3 regions of the Desulfonispora thiosulfatigenes DSM 11270 genome follow, and region 3 is predicted to be linked to each of the others. Evidence: riboswitches for the same ligand, from Rfam matches in the RefSeq annotation. Region 3 holds a riboswitch; each other region holds the start of a gene.

What was found. Region 3 has a riboswitch for thiamine pyrophosphate ahead of thiD (bifunctional hydroxymethylpyrimidine kinase/phosphomethylpyrimidine kinase). Riboswitches for the same ligand answer to the same signal wherever they lie in the genome.
Region 1: another riboswitch for thiamine pyrophosphate. It lies ahead of thiS (sulfur carrier protein ThiS); the one in region 3 lies ahead of thiD (bifunctional hydroxymethylpyrimidine kinase/phosphomethylpyrimidine kinase).
Region 2: another riboswitch for thiamine pyrophosphate. It lies ahead of B8965_RS01565 (ABC transporter ATP-binding protein); the one in region 3 lies ahead of thiD (bifunctional hydroxymethylpyrimidine kinase/phosphomethylpyrimidine kinase).

Annotation. Positions count from the first base shown of each region.
Region 1 covers NZ_FWWT01000013.1:154,906-163,134, forward strand. Annotated here, with positions in the region: gene B8965_RS04450 (alanine/glycine:cation symporter family protein) at 1-1,048, opposite strand, end outside; gene B8965_RS04455 (CHAP domain-containing protein) at 1,636-2,106, shown strand; gene B8965_RS04460 (thiamine phosphate synthase) at 2,190-2,789, opposite strand; gene thiH (2-iminoacetate synthase ThiH) at 2,863-3,990, opposite strand; gene B8965_RS04470 (thiazole synthase) at 3,990-4,769, opposite strand; gene thiF (sulfur carrier protein ThiS adenylyltransferase ThiF) at 4,794-5,600, opposite strand; gene thiS (sulfur carrier protein ThiS) at 5,602-5,796, opposite strand; TPP riboswitch at 5,866-5,974, opposite strand; gene B8965_RS04485 (H-type lectin domain-containing protein) at 6,167-6,514, shown strand; gene B8965_RS04490 (methyl-accepting chemotaxis protein) at 6,589-8,229, opposite strand, start outside.
Region 2 covers NZ_FWWT01000007.1:25,636-33,864, reverse strand. Annotated here, with positions in the region: gene B8965_RS01585 (DMT family transporter) at 1-495, shown strand, start outside; gene B8965_RS01580 (coenzyme F420-0:L-glutamate ligase) at 557-1,750, opposite strand; gene B8965_RS01575 (hypothetical protein) at 1,996-3,066, shown strand; gene B8965_RS01570 (EamA family transporter) at 3,147-4,055, shown strand; TPP riboswitch at 4,103-4,205, shown strand; gene B8965_RS01565 (ABC transporter ATP-binding protein) at 4,255-5,004, shown strand; gene B8965_RS01560 (ABC transporter permease) at 5,001-5,765, shown strand; gene B8965_RS01555 (ABC transporter substrate-binding protein) at 5,773-6,762, shown strand; gene B8965_RS01550 (PucR family transcriptional regulator) at 7,033-8,229, shown strand, end outside.
Region 3 covers NZ_FWWT01000015.1:25,470-33,698, forward strand. Annotated here, with positions in the region: gene thiE (thiamine phosphate synthase) at 1-218, opposite strand, end outside; gene thiM (hydroxyethylthiazole kinase) at 208-1,020, opposite strand; gene thiD (bifunctional hydroxymethylpyrimidine kinase/phosphomethylpyrimidine kinase) at 1,036-1,839, opposite strand; TPP riboswitch at 1,901-2,009, opposite strand; gene B8965_RS05190 (DUF2156 domain-containing protein) at 2,262-3,158, shown strand; gene B8965_RS05195 (GNAT family N-acetyltransferase) at 3,161-4,345, shown strand; gene B8965_RS05200 (GerAB/ArcD/ProY family transporter) at 4,553-5,641, shown strand; gene B8965_RS05205 (hypothetical protein) at 5,656-5,901, opposite strand; gene B8965_RS05210 (Ger(x)C family spore germination protein) at 5,917-7,083, opposite strand; gene B8965_RS05215 (spore germination protein) at 7,080-8,229, opposite strand, start outside.

The sequences.
Region 1 (8,229 bases), on a different contig from region 3:
GATCAGCCCTCATTGATACTGGATACATCGCCCCATCACTTGCTAATAATTGCATGATACCGTCTGGTCCAATATTAACAAAAGGAGAAGTTAAAATTACTAAAGCAGTCATTGTACACACAACAATTGTATCAATAAATGCACCTAAAGAACCAATTAAACCTTGTTTTACTGGATCACTTGTTGAAGCTGCTCCATGAGCAATCGCTCCTGTACCAAGTCCCGCTTCATTTGAAAACACACCACGAGATACCCCATATCTAATAATGGTTCCTAATAAACCACCTTGAACTGCATGACCAGAAAATGCACTCTCAAAAATCATCCCAAAAGCATGAGGGATCTTGTCCACATTAAATGCTAAAATTACTAATGCACCTACAATGTAAACTAGTGACATCACAGGTACAACCTTACCTGCTACACTTCCGATAGATTTAATACCACCAATTAAAACAAGACCTGTTGCTACTGCAATTACACTTCCTGTTATCCATGGAGAAACTCCCCATGAACTATTTACAACCTCAGCTAAAGAGTTTGCTTGTACTAAGGTTCCTGGTCCAAAACAAGCAATTAAACCAAAAAAGGCAAAAACTGCTCCTAACCAATACCACCTCTTACCTAAACCGTTTTTAATGTAATACATTGGTCCACCTGATTTAAAGCCCCACTCATTTGTCTCTCTATAAGTGATCGACAAAACAGCCTCTGCAAATTGAGTAGCTCCACCAACAGCTGCTGTAATCCACATCCAAAATATTGCTCCTGGTCCACCAAAGGTAATCGCAGTTGATACCCCGGCAATATTTCCTGTACCAATGGTAGACGCTAATGAAGTCATTAACGCTGCAAAAGGAGAAATATCCCCTTCACCTGTTGTTTTCGTATTTGTAAATAAAAGCTTTAAAGAAACGAAAAGTTTTCTAATTTGTATAACTCCAGTACCAAGAGTCAGATATAATCCTGTTCCTACTAATAAGGAAACCATTATAGGACCCCAGGCAAAGTTACTGACAGCTACAGCTATTTGAGTAAATTGATCCATGCTTATCCCCCTTTAACTATGTATAATGTCCGGCTAATTTTCACAAAACTAGCAAAAAGATAAAGTTGATTAAAAAACATATCATGATAAATTTTTTTTACTTATCGATAATAGTATATATTTAGACAAATTTCAACAATTGTGCGAAAATTCAGCGATTAAAAAATATTATCAATAGTATAAATAATATTCCATAACACATATAATCATTTGCTTATTAATTCTCCTTATGACCAATAAATTATTTTCTAACTTAAAATATTTAATCTATTATCTAGATTATCTCCATATTTCAGGGATATATGTAAGGTTTCTGTAAATAATTGAGCATTTAAATTAAGAAAAGATACTTGTTCTAATCTACTTTATTAAGCGATATATATAATAAATAAAAAGATTTTACTAAAACAAATAGGATGGTACATATGTTTAATTTTAGGTATATGCGTTATCGACACCTTAATTATAAAAGATTTTTTATCTATATTTTAATTTTGCTCAGTCTTATTTTTATACTAAAAGGGTGTTTTTCATCTAAGGAAAAAATAGAGCCATCACCTACACCCACGCCTTCAGTTCAGGAAGGTATGGATCAGTATAAGAACGTAGCTGTTTATTATAATGGGACAGAGTATACAACATCTCATGGCAAGCATTATAGTGCAGATGGCTATTATTATGGACTTAAATGGCAATGTGTAGAGTATGTGAAGCGTTTTTATTACGAAGCTAAAAAACATCCCTTACCTAATTTATTTGGTAATGCTAAGGACTTTTATGATCCCAATTTAGCTCATGGTGAATTTAATGCTGATAGAGGATTAGTGCAATATAAAAATGGAGGAAATATTGCTCCTATGCCAGATGATATCCTCGTTTTCACGCATGCAACCTATGGTCATGTTGCTATTATTACGGAAGTTGGATCAGATTATATCGAAATTATTCAACAAAATGTCGGTAATAAAACCAGAGAAAAATTTAAGTTAACAGTAAAAGGTAATAGTTATATTATAGAAGCTAAAAATCCTCCTACCGTCTGGCTCCGCAAAATCTAATATTAATTTACATAAAAAAGGCTCTCCTTAAGTAGCAGGAACCATTTCCTAGCTATAAAGGAGAGTCTTTTATAAGTTTTTCTCTATGGCAAAAGTTTATATTCATTATGTAAATTCTTTATTTTTTGATGTACATCACTTGCCTGCATAATCTCAGACATCAGAGCTGCACCTGTTGCCCCCGCCTTAAATACTTGGCTTAAATTATGAATATTTATCCCACCTAAGGCTATGACAGGAACTTGTACACGGGAAGTTATTTTTTCTAACCATTTAATTCCTCTAGGAGCTAAACCCTTTTTACAATCTGTCGGAAAAATATGACTTGCTAAAAGATAGCTTGCCCCATTTTTACTGGCTGTTAAGGCTTCTTCTAAACTATGTACTGATACTCCTATTATCCCGGTAAAATCCGTCCTATCATTCATAAAATCAGTAAAAGAAATTTGAATACCTGTAGCCTTTATTTCCCTAGCAACCTTAAGATTTTCATTAATAATTAAGGAAGTATTAGTCCCTTTTGTTATTGCTTTAACCTTTATGGCCAATTGCAACAAATCAAACGAGTTTAAATCCTTTTCGCGTAAAATAATAGAGCCTACTCCTGCTTTTACAGCTTCCTCTATAATAGGCAAAAACCTTTCGGGTGATACTAATTTTCGATTAGTTATGAAATAAATCATCTTTTCATCCTATTCTTAAATTTACAATTATTTAACCGCTTAAACATACTATTATATACTTTCTTACTCTTCTCTAATAATTAGACAAAGCCTCATCAGCAAGGGGCATCCAGTCTTTAAAGATTGGTTGATAACCTCTAGCTAAAATTGCATCTCTCATTTCCTCAACATTCCTATTATCAGCAATTTCAAACTGAGGGTCTTGATGTTCTTCTGTTGTATGACCTCCAACCTCTGTACTAACCCCCGCAGACATTTTTGTTACCCCAAGGGATAAAATATTATTTCTAAATTCTGCACTTTCTCTAGTTGAAATTGTTATACCTGCTCGTGGAATAAATAATCTATATGCAAACATTATTTGTAATAAACTAGGGTCATCAACATGATAAACTTCATCAAAAACTCCAACATGAGGTCTAATTCTAGGTGGAGAAATACTTATATCTACTTCTGGGTATTTATTTTGCAGATAATCAGCATGAAGTCCCGTTATAAAAGCTTCTTTACGCCATTTATTAAGGCCTAGTAATGCTCCAATATTAACTGTTCTCATTCCTGCCTTACAAGCTCTTTCGGGTGCATCAATTCTAAAGCGATAATTCTTTTTCTCTCCACTTAAGTGCACCTTATCATAAATTTCTTCATTATATACCTCTTGATAAATAGTAAAACCATCAACACCAGCATTTACTACCTTTTTATATTCATCTTGAGTTAACGCATAAATTTCAATTGAAATAGATGTAAAATATTTCTTTAATACTTGAACTGAATCAACGATATACTCAACAGGCGTTATTTCTCTAGATCCCCCTGTTAAGATTAAAATATGTTGTAAACCAGTTTTAGCTATAGCAGCAGCTTCAATCTCTATTTCCTCCATACTTAACCTTTTTCTGAAAATATGGTTTTCTGCATTATATGTACAATATACACAGCGATTAGTACAATAATTAGATAAATACATCGGTGTAAATAATAAAATGCTTTTACCGAAGTGTTGCTGAGTTAGTCTTTGTGCTTTTCTAGCCATTGGCTCTAAGAATTTACTGGCCTGTGGTGATAAAAGAGTTAGTAAATCCCATTGATCTAATCTATCTTTATTTAAAGATCTTAAAACATCATTTTCAGTAACCTTTTCAAAAAATTCCTCAACTTCAAAATCCTTATATTTTTCATAAACATTATAAAAACTCATTAGCAAGCACCTTCATTCAAAAATCCTGTTAGAGGCGAAGATGCACTTGCAAAATGTCTTTCAGGTCCAAATTTTGAAAGATACGCCATGCGACCAGCTTTTACTGCCATGGAAAAGGCTTCTGCCATTTGAATTGGGTCACTACTAGTGGCAATTGCCGTATTTACTAGAACTGCCCCTGCTCCCATTTCCATTGCTTCAGCTGCTTCAGAAGGTTTGCCGATACCAGCATCAACGATAATTGGCACATCTTTAATTTCATCGATCATAATTTGTACTAATTCTTTAGTTCTAATTCCTCTATTAGTTCCAATTGGAGAACCTAGTGGCATCACAGCTGCAGCTCCTGCTTCTACCATTCTTTTAGCTGCCATTAAATCTGGGCTCATATAAGGAAGAACGATAAAGCCTTCTTTTGCTAATATTTCTGTTGCTTTAGTTGTTTCATAATTATCTGGTAATAAATATTTACTATCAGAAATAACCTCTATTTTAATCCAATTACCACACCCAGAAGCTCTTGCAAGTCTTGCTATTCTTACTGCTTCCTCAGCATTTCTAGCTCCTGATGTATTAGGAAGAAAGATACATTGCTTTGGGATAAAGTCTAAAATATTTTCTTCTTTAGAATTAATATCTACTCTTCTTAAAGCCATGGTAATTACTTTACTACCACTTTTTTGAATTGCATCATACATAATTCTATGATTTGGATACTTTCCAGTACCTATTAATAATCTATTATCTAAACTGTGTCCACCTATATTTAATTTATCCATTATTATCACTCCAATTTTCATTTTTTAAACTTCTGTTTCACCTAAAATAATTCTTAAAACTGTATTTGCTTGATGATTTGCTGCTATAGCAACCCTAGGGGCCATTAGCCCGCAACCCATCTGTACTTCTGAAAAATCATCACCAATTAAATAAAAGTTATCTCTAATTTTTTTGGTTTTAATTGTATTATTAGAAAAATATCCTGCCATACCTGAAGCTGCCACAATTATTTTTTCTTTATCTTTTGTTAATACTGTATTTACTAAATTTGCTTTACTTTCTGGATTGTCTAAAGCTTCTACAATAATCTCTACTTCTTTAAAACAATCTATGAGGTTATCTTGATCTAAAAATATGTCTTTTGTCTCTATTTTTACAAAGGGATTTATCTCTTTAATTAATTCTTCTAAAGCTTTTGTTTTCATCATCCCTATATGTCTGGTAAAATATTGTTGTCTATTTAAATTACTTGGTTCGACTCGGTCAAAGTCAACCAAGATTAATTTACCGATACCTAGTCTAGCAAGAGAAATTGCTACATTAGAACCGAGTCCCCCTAGTCCTGCTATTCCTACAATGGATTTTTTTACTTTAGCATGAACTCCTGGGGTGTGCCTGGCTACTAAAAGTGCTTCTAATTCTTCTTTACTAGGTATCTGGCCTTTTTTTATAAATGTTATCCTATCATCTTGATTTAATATCCTATCTTTAGTTATAGGGGCTCCATTTAAAACAATGATATTTGTGTCTTTTTTCACAATGTCCTTTAATTCAAATAAAGATGTGCCCTCTTTTATTTCTTTAGGATTTTCATTAACATATACCTTCATCCTAACCTCCCCCCATGAACGTAACAATTTCTACCTTGTCATCTTGATTAAGCTTTGTTTCAGCATATTTATCTTTAGGTATAATCTCTAAATTTATTTCAATAATTACCTTGTCTTCTTTGATATCTAGTTTGCACAACATTTCACTAACGCTTATTCCTACTTCAAGATAACTTTCTTGTCCATTAATTTTCATTTTATCGCCTCCTTTTTCTTAAATAAAAAAAATGCAAACCCCTAAGGATTTGCATTAATATTAAAAATAAAATTAATCGCTGAACATCCCTACGTTGGTACTAACCAAATCAGGTTCGAAGGGTAAGAGATAACATCTCACTTTCAGCCTATCAGTATAGGTTCCCCTTGTTCCGTAAATATTTAATTACTCATAGTATAATGAATATTTTAATAAATGTAAAGAGTATTTCAAATTATCTTTATATTAATGTCAATTATTAATATCCTTACCTTTATAGCCGCTTTTCTTATTAATACAGTAACCAAAACTAATCACGAGAATATGATAAATTATAACCACGAAAAGTTAATTTGAAAGGAGTAGTTTAATGTATAATAGTCAAAATTATATGTATAATCAAATGCCAATGATGAGTCAACAGCAACCTCAACAGCAATTTAACCCATTTAATCCATTTTTCCCGTTTCCACAAAATAGATCTGTTATAGATGCCGGATCTGCTGTAAAAAATCGTACTGGAGAATTAAATATCAGGTTTAATCGTAGATTTTCAAGCCCTCCAATAGTAATTGTAACTTCCTATTGGAAAGGTCAAGGAAGTCAAGTATCATTTGTAGATACCGTTACAAGAGTAAATCGTAATGGTTTTACCGTGGTTAGCGATAATGCTGCTAGTAATTATTATGTGAATTGGGTAGCTGTTTTACCAGAGTAAGAGTAAGAAAAGGGCCGTCTCGACTTAAATCAAAAAGCCGAGACGCTTTTTTTATTTGTTCAGGTTATATATCTTTATTTCAGTTTAAACTTTTGCACTACTGCATTTAATTCTTCGGCAATTTTTACTTGATGGAGAGCCGAATCTGCAATATTATCAATTGCTGTGGTAGTTTCATTAATACTCATTGCAATTTGCTGGGTACCTGCCGAAGTTCCTTCTGCTGTTGCCGATACAGCTTCCATAGCTATAGATATTTCTTCACTAGATCTCTTGATACTTTCCATGCTAATGCTCATTTCTTCTGACAATGTCCATAACTCTTCTGCATCTTCAGAATATTGTGAGCCAAATTGTAGCATTTTTTCATAATCTTCATTTACTTTAGTATCAATAAACTCTAAAATTCCTTCAGAGTTCTCTGCTAAATTATAAAAAGAACTTTGTACTTGAGTGGTAATAGATTGGATATCCTGAACAGTATGTGCTGATTGTTCAGCCAGTTTACGTACTTCGTCTGCGACTACGGCAAATCCTCTACCCTGATCTCCAGCCCTAGCTGCTTCAATTGCTGCATTTAAAGCTAATAAATTAGTTTGAGCTGCAATATCTGAAATAACCATTGCCATTTTACTAATTTCTTCTACTACCTTTCCTTGTTCTAAGGCTTCTTGAATACTTGCTTGTTTTTCAGCATACATAGCCTTTTCTGTTTTTTGAGCATCTTCAATTTGTACTTTAATTACTTCTGCCCTCTGGGCTATTTTTTTACTTGCTTCACTTACGTCTTTAGACTTTTGACTTACTTTCCTGGTTGAATCAGCTACTTCTTGACTAGATGCTGTTATTTCTTCTGTGCTTGCACTTGACTCCTCCGTACTTGAAGCAATTTCTTGTGTTCCAATATCAATAGTTGTGGCTTTAGCCTTTATTTCATCTAATGTTCCTGAAAGTTCTTGACTATAGACATTTAAGGTCGAAGCACCATTTATTACCTTATCTATTACCTCTCTTAAATTAGAAAGCATAGTATTGCATGACCTACTTAACCTTCCTAATTCATCATTTGAGGTAATTTCTAATTCTTTAATACTCAAGTTTCCTTGGGCTATTTCCTGGGAAAATTTCATTAGCTTTTTAATTGGTTTAATTATTATTGAACAGACTACAAAAAATAATACACCTACTAAAACTAATAGAGCTATCAATCCTTGCGTGATACTTCTATTAACCATTTTTTTAATTGGACCTGTAATCACGCTTTTTGGGGTCATTATTCCTACCGACCATTTTGCAGATTTTACAGGTGAATAAAATACACAATAATCTTCATTTTCAAAATTAATTTCCTTCCAGCCAAATTCACCACTAATCATTTCCCTCGCAACTACCCCTACATCTCCTTCACGCTCAGTAGCATTTGCCTTCATGACTAATTCTTCATCTGGGTGAGCTAAGTAGCAACCTTCTTTATCTAATAAATAGGCATACCCATCACCTGTTTCTAATTTAGCTAAAACATCATTAATGGAATCTAAGCTAATATCAATAACCAATAATCCTAGAAAATTCCCACTATTATCATTTACAGGAGTAGTAATTGATAAAACTAAACCTCCTGTGATTAGATCCGTATATGGCTTAGTATAACAAAGTCCTTTTTCACTTTTTCCTTCCACATACCAGCTTCTTTTATCATTACGAAAATCTTCTGG
Region 2 (8,229 bases), on a different contig from region 3:
GCTTTAATAATTACTAATGGAAAGTGGCAAGTTTTAAAAAGCCTTAGTTTTAATATAGGAGATTTACTAATGATTATTGGCGTAATTTGCTGGGCAAGTTATGCGATACTTTCTAAAAAGGCTTTAATAAAATATAGTCCTTTAAAAGTGACAAGTTATGCCTTTTTATTTTGTGCAATTTTATTAATACCGATGGTTATTTTAGAAAAGCCGTGGGTTTATATCCCTGATACATCTCTAAATGGATGGTTATCAATTTTTTATATGTCCTTTTTTGCCTCAGTAATCGGCTATCTGATTCATCAAATTGCCATTAAAAATATTGGTCCTAGTAGATCTTCCTTGTATATTAATTTAGTGCCTTTATTTTCAATGATATTAGCTTATTTTTTCTTGCATGAAAGTATCAGTATAATAAAGTTAATCGCATCTTTATTAATTATAATAGGGGTATTAATAAATATTGGGGTTTTTTTTCCGGATAATAAGGAATAGATTAAAAATTAAAATCAGAATAAATAAAATAAAAGGCTACTCATTAGAGTAGCCTTTTATTTTAATAACTATCGGTTGCGTAATTATCAAAATATCCTTGGATTAAAATGATTGGGGTACCTTTATCACCACTACCACTAGTTAAATCACAAAGACTACCTAAAAGGTCTGTAATTTGACGTGGTGTTGTACCTTCTGCAACCATTTTTCCAGAAAGATTACTATCTTTTTCTTTAATATACTTTTTCGCTATTTCATTTATATCTTGATTTTCTAAATTAATTAAGTTATTATCAGCTAAATACTTTAATTTTAATTCATTAGGAGTTCCTTCTAATCCTTTTGTATATGCAGGAGAAACAACAGGATCAGCTAGTTCCCAAATTTTACCGACTGGGTCTTTGAAAGCTCCATCACCGTAAATCATAACTTCAATATTTTTACCAGTCATCTTATTTAATCTAGCTTGAATTTCATCAACATATGTTTGACCATCTCGTGGAAAGAGTTTGATCATTGTTTCAGATGCTTTATTTGAGCCATATAAACCATAATCACTATTATAGCCTCTTTCGTTAGAAGGCTCTGAGCAAATGTCATCAAGACCTAGAACTATTTCAGCACCAGCATTTTTTAAGATTTTTTTAGTTCTTTCTCTACTATGAATATCGGCTACAATTACATTTTTAGTGAACTTTAGGATTTCCTTAGGATTATTTGCTAAGTGAATAATAACATTACCATTTACCCCTAAATCCTTATACATTTGAATATAATCAATATCTGTAAAAGGATGCTTTACTTCTTTGCCAAAAATTTTGCGGTAATCTTCTTCACTTAAAACATCTGTAAACGGATCAATTCCAGCTTCATCCATTTTTTCGATGTCCATTAAATGGTTACCAACTTCGTCTGAAGGATAGCTTAATAACAAATGTACTTTGTCTACCCCTTTAGCGATACCTTCTAAAAGCATAGAAAATCTATTTCTACTTAAAATAGGAAAGACAACCCCAACTTCACCATTTATCTTTTTGCTGACATCTTCTGCAATATCATCTATTGTTATATAGTTCCCTTGAGCTCTGGCCACAAGAGATTCAGTAATCCCCACAACATCTTTATCTCTAAATGTAAACTTTTCTGATTCATAGGCTGCTTTTACAGAATCTACTACGATTTCTACAAGGTCATCACCTTGTTTAACAATAGGTGCTATAATACCTCTAACCGTGGTACCAATAGTCCTTGACATATTTTACTCCTCCTAACCTAACTATACTCATCTTTAACCATTCTTAGGAAGTTTCCCCGTATATATTGTAACTGAATATTATTTTTTTGCAAATGATTATATTGTATACTTTGGTTTTTATATGATTAGTTTTATCTGAAATTAATATACATAATTAACTGAAAGTGTTCTATAAGTATTTAGGTATTCTTATTTAACTATGGGGAAATATATATGATAGCTTGATCTTGAAAGGATAGTTTTATATGACTAATGATACAGTTTATATAATTGGAGCAGGAATAAATCAGTGTATAACGGACTATGAAGGACTTAATCCTCCTTTAACTTTAAACTTTTTTAAAACAATCCTTAAAAGCACAAAGTATCAATCTAAGGAGTATGTGCAAAAGGTTAATTTAGTATATGAGTATATTGAAAAGTACTGGAAAATGGATAAAGAAAATTTAATAAATAGAACATTTAATTTAGAAGAATGTTTTACTCTGATCCAACTTCAATTAATGGAAGCAATTGAAGAAAATAAAGAACAAGAAATATCATATTTACTTAGAATTAATTCTGCCCTTAAAATAATGTTTGTACAATTTTTAGCTGATTTTGAAGAATTCATCAATTCATCAAAGCTAATGCGGGATTTTGGCAAATTAATATATCAGCAAAAACCAAATATAATAACCTTTAATTATGATTGCAATGTAGAAAGATCTATAGAAACAGCCTCAGGTCTTTTAAATGAGAGAAAACATAATCAATATAAGTGGAAATATCCTTTAAGTTATGGAGTGGAATTTGATCAAATAGTAATTGATGGTATAAAGGTAGACCAATCATATTATCAAAAAAACAAATTATATGATTGGAAAATCCTTAAACTACATGGATCCTTAAATTGGTTTAAATATTTACCCGTTGATCAGAAAAGAAATCTACAACAAAATGGAAAAGTAGTATTAACCTCAGAAAAATGGTGGCTTACTGAACCAGAGAATATAGATGGATTAATTATTGATCCTGTAATAATTCCACCGGTATTGTATAAAAATTATAATCAAGAACTAATTTGGGAGTTGTGGGTTAAAGCAAAAGAATGTTTATCCCAGTGTAAAAACTTAATTGTGATAGGTTATTCTTTTCCTCCTACAGATTTTGGAATAAGAAAGTTATTATTAGAGTCATTTGAAAATAATTCTTTAGAAAAATTAGTCATAGTTAATCCTGATACGACAATTGTAAGTAAGTTAAAAAAACTAGTACATTATGACAAGCCAGTCTTAGTGTGTAGTGATTTAAGCGAGTTCTTGCATAAAGTTTAAAAAGCAAATTTTCATAGATAATTTCATAATAATTTGATAAAATTGGATTATAGTACCTTAATTTGGAGGAAGGGTTTTATGTGTCTACGATAAGTATAATTTTAGTTTTACTTTCGTCAGTTACTCATGCGGGTTGGAATCTACTAAGTAAAAAGGATAATTCTTCGATAAGTTATTTTTTTGTAGGAAATATCGCAGCGGGAATTATTTTTTCTCCAATTTTATTTTTTTATCATGATAAATTAAGTTTAATTCCTGATTATGTTTGGGTGCTTTTAATATTAACAGGTTTCTTTGAAGCCCTGTATTACAGCACCTTAGCTTATGGGTATCGTTTAGGGGAAATGTCTTTAGTTTACCCTATTGCAAGGGCTTTACCTATTATTATGGTTACTATATATACAGTAATGATCGGAAAAGCCTCTGATATTTCGCATTCTTACATAATAGGATGTTTGTTTATTGTAGTTGGTTTATTTATTCTACCTCTTGAAAAGATAACCAAAGAAACTCTGAAAAGTCTATTTACCAAATCAATCGGTTTTGCCTTTGTAGCAGCTATCGGTACAGCCGCCTATTCAGTCATTGATGATAAGGCCCTAAGGATTTTAAATGAAGTACCCGATCAGGCTTTTTCATCTTTAGAAGCTTCTTTAATCTTTATGGTTTTTATTGCTCTTTTTTCTTCTGTATGGCTAGGAATATTCACCTTATTTAGCCAGGAGGAAAGAAAATTATTTAGAGAAATAATGGAAAACCATAAAAAAAATGCTACTATTATGGGCTTAGGGATTTATGTCTCGTATGGGATAATCTTATTATCGATGTTATTTGCCAGTAATGTTGCTTATGTTGTTGCTTTTAGGCAAGTCAGTATTCCAATTGGTACTTTGTTTGGTTATTTTATTTTAAAGGAATCTATGTATCTTTTAAAAATTATTGGAACATTCTTAACAGTACTAGGTTTAATTGTAATTGCTATAAGCTAAGGTTGTAGTAATATATTCTATTATATGCTACAATAAGGATAACTTAATATTGTCGCTGGGGGTGCCATGTGGCTGAGAAAAAACAATTAGTTTTTACCCTTTGAACCTGACTTGGTTAATACCTACGTAGGGAAGTTTAGAAAAGGATTATAGCCTCTTTACCTTGCGTAGAGAGGTTTTTTTATTGGGGGTGAAAACAATGGAACTAAATGTAGATAAAATTCATTATTCTTACCAAGAAAACAAAGAACCAGTGTTTGAAAATATAAGTTTTAAAGTAGAAAAAAGTGAATTTATAGCTTTAGTTGGGCCAAGTGGATGTGGAAAAACAACTTTACTACATATTTTAGGAGGTTTATTAGAACCTACCAAGGGACAAGTTTTATTAAATGGTAGTAATACTGATAGAATGGGAAAAATCAGCTTAATGCCTCAGGAAGATTTACTCTTGCCTTGGCGAACAATACTCGAAAATGGTGTGCTTCCTTTAGAAATAAAAGGGATAAAAAAAGAAGAGGCACGAAATAGGGTAAAAGAATTAATAAAAGAATTTGGCTTAGAAGGATACGAAAATGCTTATCCGCATCATCTTTCTGGGGGTATGAGGCAAAGGGTAGCTTTTTTAAGAAATATTCTCACGGGTAATAAAGTTATTTTATTTGATGAACCATTTAGTGCTTTAGATGCTTTAACAAGGTTTAAAATGCAAAAATGGTTACTTAAAATGTGGCAAAAATTCAAACCAACTATTATCTTCATAACTCATGATGTAGAAGAAGCAATATTTTTATCTCAAAGAATATTTTTACTGGGCAAAATACCAAATCGAAATATTAAAGAATTTATAGTTCCTTTTAAATATCCGCGGGATAATGATTTACTAGGATACCCTAAGTTTACTGAAATAAGACAAGCAATATTAAAAGGTCTAGAGGGATTAGAAGAATGAAAAAAATGAAAAATTATAACGCGATCATATTCTTAAGTCTGTTTTTGATTTTTTGGGAGGTAGCTGTAAGACTATTAAAAGTAAAACAATTTATTTTACCAGCACCTACGAAAATAGCGATGGCTTTATGGTCATATAAAAAAGTTCTTTTTACAGTTCATTTTCCTGTAACTTTAGCAGAGGTTATGGCAGGATTACTTATTTCCGTTATCTTATCAGTTTTAATATCTGTTTTAATGCTAAAAAGTAAAAAATTAGAAGAAGGGATTTATCCATTTTTAGTCATTTCTCAAACTATACCCATAATTGTCTTATCTCCCGTAATTATTATGTGGTTTGGGTATGGTTTATCGGGAAAAATAGCTATTACTGTCTTAATTACTTTTTTTCCTATTGTTGTAAATACCTTTGAAGGATTTAAAAGCATTGATATAAAGTATCTAAATCTGTTAAAAACCATGGGGGCAACAGAAAGTCAAATATTTTGGAAGGTTAGAGTACCTGCTTGTTTACCTAATTTTTTCATTGGGTTAAAGGTCGGAGCAGCCGTAAGTGTTATTGGGGCAGTAATAGGAGAATGGTTAGGTGGAAATTCTGGATTAGGGGTATTTAGTAGAAGAATGTCTAGTAATTTAGAAGCTGATGCCGTTTTTGCTGCTGTTATAATTTTAGCCTTGCTTGGAATATTTTTATTCGGAGTAGTCAAAATATTAGAAAAAATTTTCATCCCCTGGTCTTTAAATACAAAAAAAGAAGGGTAGTGTATTGATGAAAAAGCTAGGTATTTTATTCTTATCATTAGTAATGATGTTTTCTTTAGTTGCATGTAGTGATGGAGCTAAAGAACCAGAAAAGAGTGCAGAACAAACTGAAGATTTAAAAGAAGTAAGTATTATGTTAGATTGGTATCCAAATGCAGTTCATTCCTTTATATATGTAGCAGCTGAAAAAGGTTATTTTGAAGAAGAAGGTTTAAATGTAAAGATTAATATGCCAGCAGAAACTAGTGATCCTTTAAAACTAGTAGCAGGGGGAAAAACTACTTTTGCCGTAAGTTATCAACCCGAAATAGTAATGGCTAGAGCAAAAGATATTCCAGTAGTATCAGTAGCATCTATTGTAGGTCATCATTTAAATACCATGATGACTACCACAGACCAAAATATTAACTCACCAAAAGATTTAGAAGGCAAAACTGTAGGATTTTCACTACCTGTTTATGAAGCCGTAGCTAAAACAGTAATTGAATCTGATGGGGGAGATTTAAGTAAAGTAGAAATTATTGATATTGGTTTTGATTTAATCCCTGCACTAGTAACTAAAAGGGTAGAAGCAACTAGCGGTGGATTTATAAATCATGAACAGGTTTTATTAGAAAAAGAAGGACAAAAAATTAAAACTTTTAATCCAGTTGATTATGGTGTGCCAGATTTTTATGAGTTAGTGTTAGTAGTAAGTGAAGATACAGCAAAAAATGATCAAGAAACAGTTAAAAAATTCTGGAATGCGGCAGCAAAAGGACAAGCATTTGTTAAAGATAATCCTGAAGAAGCTTTAACTATTTTACTTTCTCATCAAAATGATAGTTTTCCTTTAGAAAAAGAGATTGAAGAAAAAAGTTTAGAAATCCTTTTACCTTTAATGGAGGACTTTGGTGCACAGTCTTTAGAAAGCTATGAAAATGTGATTGAGTGGATGGCAAAATATAAATTAATAGATAAAAAACCAGAAGCTAAAGATGCTTTTATAAGTCTATAATTTTGCTTGACTAGGTCATTTTAAGGGTAACCTTGCATAGAAATTTAATTTCTGCAAGGTGCCCTTTTTTAATTGTTTTTTCGGTAATTTATGATTATACCCTAGAAGTTGTATTTAAAATATTAATTAGATAATATTACTCTATGTTTTAAATGATATAATAAACTTAATTACTAGGAACAATAATTAATGAACTTTTAAATGAGAATTTTAAATATAAGTATATTACAGCAGAGATGAGATAGATATTAAGACAAAAGGGAGATTTTTATGCGTGTTACTGTAAAAGAAATTCTAAGTTTAGATATATTAAAAAATGCTAAGGTTGTAGCGGGGGAAAATGGTTTAAATAATAAAATAGAATATATTGATGTAATTGAGGTTCCGGATTTTGGAGATTGGATTAGAAAAAACACCTTTTTATTAACCACAACATTTGCTATGCAAAAAGATGAAACAAAATTGCTTAACATTGTGAAATTTTTAGCTAATAAAAAAGAAACAGCTCTAGCTATTAAACTAGGACGTTATCTAGATAATATACCTGATGAGGTCTTAAAATTAGCAGATAGGCTAAACATTCCGATTATTGAACTACCAGGAAATGTTATTTATTCGGATATAATTAATAATGTTTTAAGCTTAATCTTACAAGAGCAAACTAGGCTTTTACGTTTAGGGGATGAACTACATCAAAGATTAAATAAAATGGTTTTAAGTGGCGGAGGTTTAAAAGGCGTAACAAATATTTTGGCAGAAGTAATTAATAAGCCAGTTTTTATTGAAAATAAGGCGGGAGATTTGCTGGATTTTTGTGCAGATGAAAAAAGTAAAGAAGTGTATTTATTTTTAAGAGAAAAAAGATTAAACACAAAATTAATGGGTGAGTATTTAAAAGAAGGAATCTCTGTTATTAAAGATGATTCAAGCAATCAAGTGATAGTTTCAATTTTAGCTGGAAGAAAAAAATATGGAGTAGTACTTATATTAGATGAAGAAGATAGTATTAACGATTTTACTGTAATAGCCCTAGAAAGAAGTGCAACTGTAGCAGCTTTAGAAATTATGAAGGAAAAGGCAATTTTTGAAACAGAAATAAGACTACAGCGGGATTTTATTGATGAGCTTTTAGTAAATAAATATGTAGAAGGATATAGTTTAGTAAAAAGAGCAAATGACTTTGGGTGGGATATTAATAAAGAATTTGTGATTATGAATGTATATATTGATAATTACAGCTTAAACCAGAGAAAGATTGACAAAATGTATGAAATGGAAGATTTTAAAAGCGAAATATATAATACGATCAAAAAGGTTGTTTTAGCGAACACTAAAAACTCAATACTTACGGAACGGGGAGATGGGTTTCTATTATTTTTAGATACTAATTTTGCCGATACTAAGGAGGTAAAAGAGTATTGTTTATTTATCGCTAAGAAAATTAAAAAGAATGTAGAAACAAAGTTT
Region 3 (8,229 bases):
CGATCATTAATTAATAAAGGTACATTATATTTATCAGTTACTTTTTTGAGACTTTTGGCAATATTATAAAAATCTAAAGAAGAAATATCCTTTTCACGCAATTGCACAATAGTAGCTCCACCTAAAATAGACTGCTCAACAGCCGTTTCTAAATCCCTATCTCCTAAAATACCTCGATCTGTAACTAGGTATAAAGCATAGTCTAGTTTATTCTTCATGGATTTTTCCCTCGCCTTCTAATATTTCTGGTGTTAAATTATAAATATTATCAAATATTCTCATTCTAAATGTGCCAACACCTTCAGAATCTTTTAAACTATTGAAAGACTTTTCACCAGCTAGTCCCATGGATAAAATCCCAGCAATAGCCGCACTATAATAATCCTCAGTGACACCAGCATATGTACCCACGAGTGATGAACACATACATCCTGTTCCCGTAACCTGAGATAATAATTTATGACCATTAGCAATAAAAGTAGTATTTGTTCCATTTGAAATAATATCAATTTTACCTGTAATTGCAACAATAGCATTTAATTTATGGGAAAGCTCAAGAGCAATTTCTTTGCCATTTTGCATATCATCCATAGAGTCGACACCTTTAATATTACCATCTATGCCAGCTAAGATTTTAATTTCAGACATATTTCCTCGGATAATAGTTGGATTAACTTCTGCTAAAAGTTGTTTGGCTGTTTGAGTTCTAAGTTTTGTTGCTCCCACTCCCACAGGATCTAAAATTATGGGTATATTTCTTTCTTTTGCTGTTTTTCCTGCTATAATCATAGAATCAATTGTGCGAGTATTTAAAGTGCCAATATTTAGAACAAGCGCCCGAGCTAGAGAAGTCATTTCTTTAACCTCTTTTTCATCATCAGCCATTACAGGGGATCCCCCAAGGGCTAGGACAATATTTGCACAATCATTTACAGTAACATAATTAGTTATATGATGTACTAGAGGACTCTTTTCACGCACATCTATTAGTAATTTTGTGGTTTTTTGATATATTTCCAAGATGTAAATCCCCCTTTAATCGAGCATACCAGCCTTTTGGTATAGAGAATAAAAATGATTAGTCGGTCCATATCCTTTACCTAAAGCAAGAGAATGTCTAATAGCAGTTGTTATATATTCCTTAGCCTCTCTAACTCCCTCTTCAACATTAGCCCCTTTAGCTAAATTAGCCGTGATTGCAGAAGAAAGGGTACAGCCTGTCCCATGAGTATTTTTTGTATTAATTCTTTCTGAGGTATAATGCGTTATTTTTTTACCATCATAAAGAACATCGATTGCATCCTCGGTGAGATGTCCACCTTTAACTAATACTTTTTTAGGGCCCATTTTGTGAATTAATAAAGCAGCCTTTTCCATATCTTCGACAGTATCAATTTTCATTCCGACAATTACTTCAGCCTCTGGGATATTAGGTGTTACTACTTCAGCAAGAGGTAAAAGGTGGGAAATAAGGGCTTCTTTAGCTTCAGGTTGTAATAAATCAAAACCGCTTTTTGAAATCATTACAGGATCAACTACCACATTTTGCGCCTGATATTTTTTGAGATTTTCTGCGATAGTTTTAATAATTTTAGTTTCAGAAACCATTCCAATTTTTACTGCATCTACTTCTATATCCGTAAAAATTGCTTCAATTTGTTTAGAAACCATTTCGGCACTTAAATTTTCTACTGCAGATACTCCTTGGGTATTTTGCGCAGTGATGGCAGTGATAACGCTCATTCCAAAGACACCATGGGCAGAAAAGGTTTTTAAATCGGCTTGTATTCCAGCTCCGCCACTACAATCAGAACCAGCAATAGTTAAAGCAGTTTTCATGAAAATTCATCCTTTCTTTTGATAAAAAATAAAAAAAAGCACAAACTATAGTAGTGTGCTTTTGAAAATAGACACACTTTCCTACGCTGGTTTTATCCAGATCAGGTTTAAAGGGTTAAAGATAAAGGTCTTTTTCTCAGCTAGCCGTTCTAGCTCCCCTAGTGTAGTACTAATATAATATTTAACCTTTTTATACTATCATGTTATTATAATGGTGAGAAAAGTCAAGACTTTGGGGATAATAAGGGGAAATAAACTTACTGTCTACGATTATTATTCAGAAAATATATATCAGCTAAAAGTTAAATCATGTTTTACCACAAAAACTATTGACAAAGGTGTATAATAATAGATAAGCATTTTTTAGCAGGGATATTAATATTTATAGAAAAAAATAAGGAGTGATATTTATCAACTTTAAGATGATTGAATTAAAAGATAAAGATATCTTTGATCAATTTTTCAAAAGCGATAGATACGAAGGATCGGAATGTACCTTTACTAATCTATATATGTGGAGAAAAACTTATAATATAACGTGGACCCTTGTAGATGATTTTTTATGTGTGAAGGCAACCTTAAATGATGCTACATACGTTCTACCACCTTTTCCAAGGAATAAGGACGGCTTTTTTAAGGTTGTAGATAAACTAATAGATTATATTAAAGAAATTAATATACCCTTTGTTATGGGGGGAATTACGGAAGATTTAATGGCATATATGGAAAAAGAAAGGCCTAATATGTTTAACTTTACGGAAGATTTTGATACCCATGATTATGTGTATAGTGCGGAGGATTTAGTAGAATTAAAGGGCAGGAAATATTCTCGTAAAAGAAATCATATTAAGAATTTCAAAAAGCATTACTCTGATTATGAATATTTTGATATGACTGAGGAATTAGTCCCATCCTGTATTCAAAGTGCCATTGATTGGTGTGAAAAAAAGGAAAAGGATTTTAATGATAAAAGAAGCTTAATTTGTGAGCGTGATGCTTTAATTGAAGCCTTAAAGCAGTTTACCTATTTAGGATTTAAAGGTGGAGTAATTAAAGTTAATGATAAGGTCGAGGCCTTTACTTTTGGGGAACTTTTAAATGAAGATACCGCTGTAATTCATGTGGAAAAAGGAAATCGTGAGCTTAATGGCATTTATCCTACGATTAATCAAGATTTTTGTATTCGTAATTGGAGTGAAATTAAGTTTATAAATCGAGAAGAAGATTTAGGTTTACCCGGGTTAAAAAAGGCTAAAGAATCTTATTATCCTGTAAAATTCATTAAAAAATATAGTGCTACTTTAAAAAATGAGGGATAGATATGGACTTTCATTTAATTAAAGAAGAGGATAAGCCTTCAGTGATGCGTTTGTGGGCGTACTGTTTTGAAAATGAAGAAGATCCGTTTTATAATTGGTATTTTAATAATTTCTTCAATAGTGAAAATACCCTCGGTTCCTATTCAGAAAATAAATTAATGGCGAATTTACAATTAAATCCGTATCAAATTTATGTACGGGGTAAGGCTTTAGATACTTCTTATATAGTCGGCATTGCCACCGATCCAGCTGCAAGAGGGCAAGGAATTGTTAGGGGCTTAATGGTGGAATCATTTAGGGAAATGAAAAGGAGAAAACACTTTGTTTCCATCTTAATGCCTTATAGGGCTCATTTTTACTACCCTTATGATTTTGAGTTTGTCTATCATCATTTAAAATATGTTATCCCTATAAGCGATTTAAAAAGGCAAGGGGCAGGGTATGGTGAATTTAGGCAAATTGACGAAAATTATATAAAAAATAAAAATGATTATCAGGAACTGCAAGAGGTTTATGATAAGTTTACTAAAAATAAACATGGATATGTTGTGCGTACAGAGGAAAATTGGAGGCTATTAGTAGAGGAGCATTTAACTGAAAAAGGATATATAACTCTTTTATTGGAGCAAGGCAAGCCTATAGGTTATTTGTTTTATTATTTACAGGATAATAGATTTATCGTCAAAGAAATGGCCTTTGCAAACATAAACGCGCAGAAATCTCTTTTAAAATATATCTATAATCATAATTCTCAAGTAGAAACCTTGGAATGGAATGCTGCTGTAGATGATTTAACTTATCTTTCTTTACCTGATCCGAAACAGGGCATAACGATGTACCCTTTTATGATGGCGAGGATAATAGATGCTAAAGAGGCTTTAGAAAGTATAGATTACTCCAGGGATATTACGGGAACAATTAAAATAAGTATTTCTGATAATTTAGCCACCTGGAACGAAGGAACCTTTAAGGTAGAAATTAATGAGGGCAAAGCTAAAGTTACGAAAACATTAGAGCCTTCTGATGTAAATCTGGGGATTGGCACCTTAACAAGTTTATATTTTGGGAGATTATCTGCGAGTGAACTTGAGTTTTTAGGTAAAATAAGTAGTGGTTCAGCTAAAAAAATGGAACTTTTAACTCAGATATTTCCGAAAATGAATAATTTCATAAATGAATATATTTAAAAGGCCGTGCATATGTCCGGATTATTACTCAGAGAAAAGACATTTAGTAAAGAAGATGTCTTTTCCTGGGTTAATTACAGGAATTAATATGCACGGTTTTTTTATGTAGAAAAATATTTCAATCTTATTCTTTAAGGTATTAATAAAAAAACCTTTTTTGGAAAAACTAATCTTAAGGTAGTAAATATATATGGAGGTGAGGTAGGATTGAAAGAAAAGATTTCGATTATCCAATTTAATATGGTAACCTTTGGTTTTATCGTTGGGAATAGTATAATTTATTCCTTTGGTTTAAACTATGCCCAAAGAGAAACCTGGATTGCAGACCTTATAGGCCTACTAATAGGGGTAGGAGTTATATTCATGATTACATACATTGTTAATAAGTATCCTTTAGGAAGCTTTGATTTAATCTTAGAGCATTTATTTGGTTCAGTACTGGCTAAAGTATTTTTGTTTATAATTTTTATGTATGCTTTTTTTACAGCAGCCATGATTTTAAGTCATGTTGATGTTTTTATGAATAATACTATTATGCCCGAAACCCCAGGCTGGGTTTTTAATTTATCTTTAGGAGTTGTAACTGCCATAATTATTCGCTATGGCGTAGAAACAGTATCTAGGTGTTCTGAATTATTTGGGCCTATGATTTTAATCTTTATTATAATTTTAGGAGCATTAGCTATACCACAATTTGACTTGAAATATTTTTCTCCCCTTTTTACGGAAGATATAAGTTCGATTATGAAGGCAGTTGTTCCAATTGCTTCTTTTCCTTATTTACAAGCAGTATTACTTGTATTTTTTATGGTTTTAATAAATAAAAAAACAGAAGGAAACACCTATAAGCTAAATATATTGGGGTTGGTACTAGGAGGAATAATTTTAATAAGTAGATCGATTTATAAAATCGGTATTTTTGGAGTAAGAGAAGCTACTAAATTAACCTTTCCCTTTTATAGTATTAGTAGACAAATAGAAGTAGGAAGTTTTCTGCAAAGAACTGAAATTTTATTTTTAGGAGTTTGGTGTTTTGCTATTTTTATTAAATTAGCAGTATGTCTTTATGTCTGTGCTAAATGTATGCAAGGGATTTTTAAACTAGAAGATTATAAGATTTTAGCTTTACCGATTACACTTTTAGCGGTTCCGTTTTCTCTTAATTTATTTAACAACTTTCAGGGAGTTCAATTGTTTCTCAATGTAACCTTAATTTTCATTAATATTATTTTAATTGTAATTCCGTTTTCAATTATCTTTGGTTTTAGTTTATTTAAAAAGAAGGTAAGTGCTTAGCACTTACCTTCTTTTTAGATTTCCATTAATTTATAAAAGGCTGGAAAGATAGATTTAAAGATATCATTCATGAATGCACCAATGGCTGAAATATTTACAGTTTCATAATAAACCAGCCCTGAGGAGATAAGACTTAAAACTAAGAAACTAGCAGTAACATAAATGATTTTCTTATGATTATCCTTTTTATTATCTTTAAAAAGAGGGACTAAATCAACCCACGCAACCAAGACGACAATAAGTATTAATAAATAAAACATTTTAACCTCCCTGTGTTACTTCTTTAAAAGAAGACCACTAGATATTACGTCTACATCTACTTTAACATCCAAGAGAACTTTATCTTTATAAATCCCTTTCCATTCATCTTGCTTCAGATGAACAAGGTCAGGATACTCACCAACAAAGGTTCTTCCTAAACTAAAAATATCTAAGCCTATTTCATTTTTGGATTTTTCAAAGACAGTATCAATTTCTTTTTTAATTTTGCTCGAGATTAGGGATTTTAATTTTTCTAAAGAAATTTCATCAGGATAAACATCTGCTGAGTATTCAGTGATAAGTCCTTTAACTGAAATTTTAGCCTTCATAACATAATTGCCATTTTCTTTGGTAGGTTTTAAATATACCTTGGATTTTCTGATATCAATAGTAATATCATCCTGGCCAGTATTCCCGTAATCTACGGTTAGTACAGTAGAGTCGATATTGTTGTTTAACCAATTAACTGCTCTCGTTTCTCTGGGGCTAAGGGTAGTAATTAATTTATTTTGATAAAATACCCCAGTTCCAGATATGGCAGATCTATATTGTTGTTTGTCATCTGGAGCAGACTTCTCAACCGGAAGAGATTTAAAGTAATTCATTAAAGATACCCCAGCTAAACCTTCACTTTCAGCTACAAAATTAATTAATGTTTGATCCACTCCAAAACCAGTTAAGGCACTGTTTTTAATTAATTTAGTAGCTTCGATGCTAGAGTTATCAGCAGCATCGGGGATATTATTTAAAATTTGCTTGCCTTCCTTATCGGATAAAACAAAATAGATAGATTGCCTTCTTTGGGCATTTCTCATGACAAAGTCAATAGCAGGGCCAATATCATCTTCAGCCATATCCCTACCAAGAGCAATGATTTGAGCATGTGGCCAGTATTGCTTCCTATCTAGCCTCGTACTGATGTTACGAGTGGCATCATAAACAGAAGTTCCTATCGCGGATAGTAGTACTTGATTTGAGGTACTTGAGCCACTGCCTTCGCCACCCTTTTCTGATTGAGCAGAAGTTTTAACTGATTGAATTGTAACCTCATAAGTTTTAGGCTTTGGCATATCAATTGCTCCACCTGTTACTATTGATAAATCATTTAGTTCCTTACTATCCCAGCATCCAGGTAAAATGAGCATTGATATTAGAAAAAACAATAATATTTTTTTTCTCATTTATCATTCTCCTTTTTTTCCTCTGGGCTTGGAGGGGTAGGTTTACCTGAATTAGGTCCTAGTCTTTGAAAGTTCTTGTTATTTAAAAAGCTAGATCTATCCCTTAAAGCCCAGCGTGGTGCTCTATAAAGTACATCATCTAAATCTTGTACCAGTAAAGGTGATAAAGGCGTAGTATAAGGAATCCCAAAAGAACGTAAGGAAACAATATGTCCAAAAACAAGTAAAATACCAATAAATATACCCCAAAAACCCAATATTCCACTTAACACAAGTAAAAACACTTGGATCGATAGAATAGGAGTATTAAATTCTATAGAAGGAATAGAAAAACTAGAAATTGCTGTCATAGCAGTCACAATAACCATGGCAGGTGATACTAGCCCCGCCTTAACAGCCGCATCCCCAATAATCAAACCACCAACAATACCCACTGTTGACCCAATAGGTCTAGGTAACCTGGTACCTGCCTCTTGCAATATCTGAAAGGCAATAAGCATAATCAAAGCTTCTACAAAAGCAGGAAAAGGAACACCTTCCCGTTGATTAGCTAAAGTAATCAGTAAGGGGGTAGGGATCATTTCTTGATTAAAGGCGGTAAAGGCAACAAATAAAGCAGGTAAAAAAACAGCAAAGAATATACCAACATATCTTAAATTTCTAATAAAACTTGAATACCAAAAGTTTGTACTATAATCATCCACACTCATTAAAAAGTCAGCAACTAAAGAAGGTGCTAGTAAAACAAAAGAACTATTTTCTTGCATAATAGCGACCCGACCTTCGAGCATCGCCCCTACGACCTTATCAGGTCTTTCAGTTGATTGAAGCGTTGGAAAAGGAGATAAAGGGGCATCTTTAATAAGTTCATCAAGATATTCAGCTTCTACCAAGGCATCTATAGATACATTTTTTATTCTTTCGCGAACTTCATCAACTATTTTATCATTAACTATTGAGCTAACATAAGCTAGGACAACTGTGGTTTTAGAATATTCCCCTACAGTTAAAGTTTCAAACTTACAATCAGGGTGTAAGAGCCTTCTTCTGATTAAAGAAGTATTAACATTTAAAGTTTCTGTAAAACTTTCCTTAGAACCCTTAATAGATGGTTCATTTTCAGAAGGACCAATACCCCTTTTTTCC